DNA from 2 places in the Brassicibacter thermophilus genome. Region 1 is predicted to be linked to the other one. Evidence: riboswitches for the same ligand, from Rfam matches in the RefSeq annotation. Region 1 holds a riboswitch; the other holds the start of a gene.

Region 1 (2,475 bases):
GCTGTGCAAAGTCTGTTATACCTATATAAGCCTTATCTCCTTCAACCTTTACCCATTCATGATCTTTTGTATAAAGCAAATCCTTCAAAATATTCATATAAATTCCTCCTTTATTATTTTATACATATTTTATACATATATTTTACTACATTTTAAAAATAAATTCATGATAATTAATAGTAATTATAAGCAAATAATTTTAACTCTTTAATTATATATACCTTACTTTTAAAATCCGTTTACCTATAAATAAATTAAATATTGTTTATTTTTTGTTAATTTGAGAAATTAAAATTATTTCTTATAGTTTTTCTTATAAAAACGTTTGTCAATAATTTCTGCTTTGACAGGTTTTTTTCTAATCATTATCTCTATTTCATTACCTAACTTTGCGTATTTTGATTCAATTAAAGCTAATCCTATATTTTTCTTTAATGTAGGTGAAAAATATCCCGTAGTAACAAATCCAATTTTTTTTCCTTCAACAAATACATCATAAAATTCCCTTGGAATACCTCTTCCTTTCATCTCAAATCCGACAAGTTTCCTTTGTAATCCTTCCTCTTTTTGTTTTACTAATGCGTCTTTACCGATAAAATTTTCCTTATTGAGTTTTACAAAGTAACCTAACCCAGCTTCTAATGGTGTAATGTCCTTAGAAATCTCATGCCCATAAAGAGGTAATGTTGCTTCAAACCTTAATGTATCTCTTGCACCTAGCCCTGCTGGTTTTAACCCAAGCCCTTTTCCTACATTTATAATTTCATTCCACACTTTTGAAATTTGGTCATTGCTTGTGTAAATTTCAAATCCATCTTCTCCAGTATATCCTGTCCTCGACACTAAACATTTTACCCCAGCAATATTTACATCTCTATTGCAATAGAAAAATTTAATTTGGGATAAATCTGTATCTGTAAGTTTTTGAAGTATCTCTTGTGCCTTAGGGCCTTGAAGTGCTACTTCAGAAATTTGATCAGAAACATTTAATATATCTACATCAAATTCAGCTTTATTGTCAAGCATCCATTGGTAGTCTTTGTCAACATTTGCAGCATTTACTACTAGATAATAGTGTTCATTAGAAAACTTATAAATAAGTAAATCGTCAACTACCCCACCATCAGGATAACACATAAAGCTATATATTACTTGGTTGTCATTAAGAGTCGAAATATCATTAGTTACTAGATTTTGAACATATTTAAATGCATCCTTTCCTTTTACCTCAATTTCTCCCATGTGAGATACATCAAAAATACCTGCTTTAGTCCTTACTGCATTATGTTCTGGTATTATTCCCTCATACTGAACGGGTAATGACCATCCTGCATAATTTACTATCTTGCCACCATGTTTTAAATGAATTTCGTAAAGAGCTGTTTTTTTAGAACTCCCCATTTTACTTCCTCCCTCCTTATTATTATTCTTTCTACAAAATTCTAAATTATAAACATATTTTTCTTTTAATTAATTATCATAACATTAATAATATGCACTAAAAAAAGGATACATGTATATCATATATCCTTTAAAATAATAAAGGGACATGATATACACATTTAGATATGTTATCATATCCCCTGTATGCAAACCTGAGAGTTTCTACAGATAATACTGTATTGCTCCTACGGTGTCATTTCTGAACTTTCCAGAGGTCCATCCAATAACGATACTTTTGCCTGAAAGATTCTATGTACACAAATACATATTGCTTCTTCGGCTCCCAAAAGGGCATCTCTCGTTACCTTCATCTGGTATAATGTTTTATTGTTGAACTCATTTTCATGATAATATATTTTTCTGAAAACTTCAACACTTTTTTTGTTATAATAAAAAAAATATGATATTATAAAAATGATAAACTTGTATAATTACTGCAAAATTTCTTAAATTATTTTATTATGCAATTTCCTCAAACCATTAAATTAAATACCTATACATCTTATTTAAAAGGAGGCGTACATATGCAATACAGGAGTTTTACTAAGGATAATTTGAATATGTCAGTATTAGGATTTGGCTGTATGAGATTACCTATAATAGATAATGACCAAGGTAAAATTGATGAAAAAAAAGCTATTGAAATGATAAGATATGCAATAGATAATGGAGTAAATTACATAGACACTGCTTATCCTTACCATAACAAAAACAGTGAAATATTAGTAGGTAAAGCTTTAAAAAACGGATATAGAGAAAAAATTAAGCTTGCTACTAAATCACCTGTTTGGCTAGTAAAAGAACATGAAGACTTTGATAAGTACTTAAATGAGCAACTTGAAAAACTTAATACAGACTATGTAGACTTCTATCTTTTGCATACTTTAAATAAAAAATTATGGAATAAGATAAATGAGCTAAAAGTATTTGACTTTGTCAAAAGAGCTTTAGATGATGGAAGAATAAAATATATAGGTTTTTCATTCCATGATAATATCGAGTTGTTCAAAGAAATAGTTGATTCATACGACT
Region 2 (2,475 bases), 660 kb from region 1:
GCTACAATTTCAGTTTCTTCTCCAGTTTTCTTGTTTTGAAGTATCATAGACTCTACTATGCCATCACCTTTTATTTCTTTAACTACTGAGTCCCAGATAAAATCAATTTTTTCATTTTTAAATGCTTTTTCTTGAATTGATTTTGCAGCTCTTAATTCATCTCTTCTGTGAACTATAGTTACCTTTCTAGCAAACTTAGTTAAGTATATTGCTTCTTCAACTGCTGAATCTCCTCCACCAATAACATAAACATCCATACCTTCAAAGAAAGCTCCATCACAAGTTGCACAGTATGAAACTCCCTTTCCAGTTAATTCTTTTTCTCCAGGGCAACCTATTGGTCTTGGCTTCGCTCCTGTAGCAATGATTACTGATTTAGCTTTGTATTCTCCTTTTTTCCCTTTTAAAACCTTAATTTTTTCACTAAAATCCACTTCAATAATTTCATCTAATTTTCTTTCAGCACCAAATTCCTCTACTTGTTCAACCATCCTTGCAATAAGTGATGGGCCACTAGCATCTCTTATAGAACCAGGGTAGTTAGCAACTTCTTCAGTAGTTACAATTTGCCCTCCAGCTTTTTCCCTTTCAAGTATTAATGTTTTCATTCTAGCTCTTGCAGCGTATATCCCTGCTGATAATCCTGCAGGCCCTGAACCAATAATTACCACGTCATAAATATTATCCATATTAATTCACTCCTTTTTATTATTTTCTTTCTTATTTTTTTTACTATCCATATAATTTGATAACAAAATTAAGTTACTATGAGTATTTTTGTTAATTTTTTACCTTTATAAGTATACTACCTTATTAATAACATTTTTTACATTTATGCTCCTAATGTATTATTGACACTATAGACTTTTATTAATTACATTTTCAATTAAAGATAAATCTATTACTTGAAAATCTTTCAAAACTCTTTCGGTCCAACAAGGAGTTTTTTTATTTTTTAAAAATTTACTTGTTGCAGCCATGCTATCCTCTATTAGTTTTAATGATTTATAATCCAAATTTTCTTTTCCTTTTTTTATAATTACAGTTTTATAAGGTGTTTCATTTGGTTTAACACTTCCAGACAGAGGATGTGTCAATAAAATATAGCCTCTATGGATATAATCCCTTATAATTTTTAATATACCCATGTAATCAACTTTATAAAACTCAACATTGTAAATGTTACTATATCTTTCCTTCACTAAAGGATTATTAGTAATTATTAGTAACTTATTCAAATTTTTCATCTCCCATATTCCCATTCAATTTCAATGGTTTGCATAAAAAAACAGAATAGAAAAACAACAATGTGCCCTTCTACTCTGTTTTTGACCTGAGAGTTTCTTCTTTTCAGAATTGCTCCTTCGGTGGAAATACACTTTCCAGAGGACTGTCAAAATGCGGTTCTTTTGCCTGAGAAATTCATCGTAGAATGGCAAGTTCTACAACTTGTTCCTTCGGCGCCAAACTTAATTGGTCTCTCCCGCATTTATCTCACAGTCGAAAATCAATATTAATTTTTTTTATCTATAACTTCTATACATATTATAATATATATTTATCAACTATACAATACCTAATTTGTATTTTTTTTATCAAGCATAGTACTTTTTTATTGATACTGTATTTTCTACTCAATCTAATAAATCTAATATATATAATGCTATATTAGAAGAGTGATCAGAAACTCTTTCAAGATTACTAATAATATCTAAAAAAACAACACCTGAAGCTGGATGACACGATTGTTTATTTAATCTATCAATGTGATTTGCCCTATACTGTTTTTCCATTAAGTCAATTTCTTCTTCATATCCTTTTACCTTGGTCGCAATTTCAAATTGTTTAGTTTCAAAAGCTTTTATAGCAGTTTTATAAACATATAAAACTTTATTAAACATAATTTGCAGCTCCTCAAGAGCTTTTTGAGTAAATTTTAAATTATTATCAACAGCATATTGTGCCAGCTCTCCTAAATTATCCGCATGATCTCCAACTCTTTCGATATCATTTACTGCATTAAATAGCATATTTACTATATTATGTTGTTCATCAGTTAGTGGTGCATTTGATAATTCAACAAGATATTCTGTTATATCATTTTCTAATTGATTAATAACTTTTTCTTTTTCAAATACTTTATTAATAAGCTTATTATCTTTTTTGAAAAAAGCTTCGGATGCAGTTAACAGATTATCTTCAGCTATTTTAGCCATCCTAAGTACTTCCTTATAAGCTTGACCAACTGCTATTGAAGGAGTTTCTATAATTCTAGTATCTAAATATTTTAGTCCTAAAGTCTCTTCAACTTCACCAGGCACTATTTTTATTGCAGCTTTAACTAATAATCCAGCAAAAGGAAACTGAATTATTAAATTTATCAAGTTAAACAAAGTATGAGCATTAGCAATTTGCCTCTCTACATCAAATTTTGAAATATTCATTACTAATTCTTTTATAGGATACTGTAAAACT

Evidence for each region. Region 1 has a riboswitch for glycine ahead of gcvT (glycine cleavage system aminomethyltransferase GcvT). Riboswitches for the same ligand answer to the same signal wherever they lie in the genome.
Region 2: linked by a shared signal. The riboswitch ahead of ACZ41D_RS06485 (GrdX family protein) and the one ahead of gcvT (glycine cleavage system aminomethyltransferase GcvT) in region 1 are both predicted to bind glycine.

What each region holds. Positions count from the first base shown of each region.
Region 1 is NZ_AP042446.1:714,520-716,994, reverse strand. Features, by position in the region: gene gcvH (glycine cleavage system protein GcvH) at 1-97, opposite strand, end outside; gene gcvT (glycine cleavage system aminomethyltransferase GcvT) at 295-1,401, opposite strand; glycine riboswitch at 1,581-1,658, opposite strand; glycine riboswitch at 1,661-1,754, opposite strand; gene ACZ41D_RS03430 (aldo/keto reductase) at 1,968-2,475, shown strand, end outside.
Region 2 is NZ_AP042446.1:1,373,056-1,375,530, reverse strand. Features, by position in the region: gene trxB (thioredoxin-disulfide reductase) at 1-689, opposite strand, end outside; gene ACZ41D_RS06485 (GrdX family protein) at 858-1,238, opposite strand; glycine riboswitch at 1,392-1,496, opposite strand; gene ACZ41D_RS06480 (Na/Pi cotransporter family protein) at 1,635-2,475, opposite strand, start outside.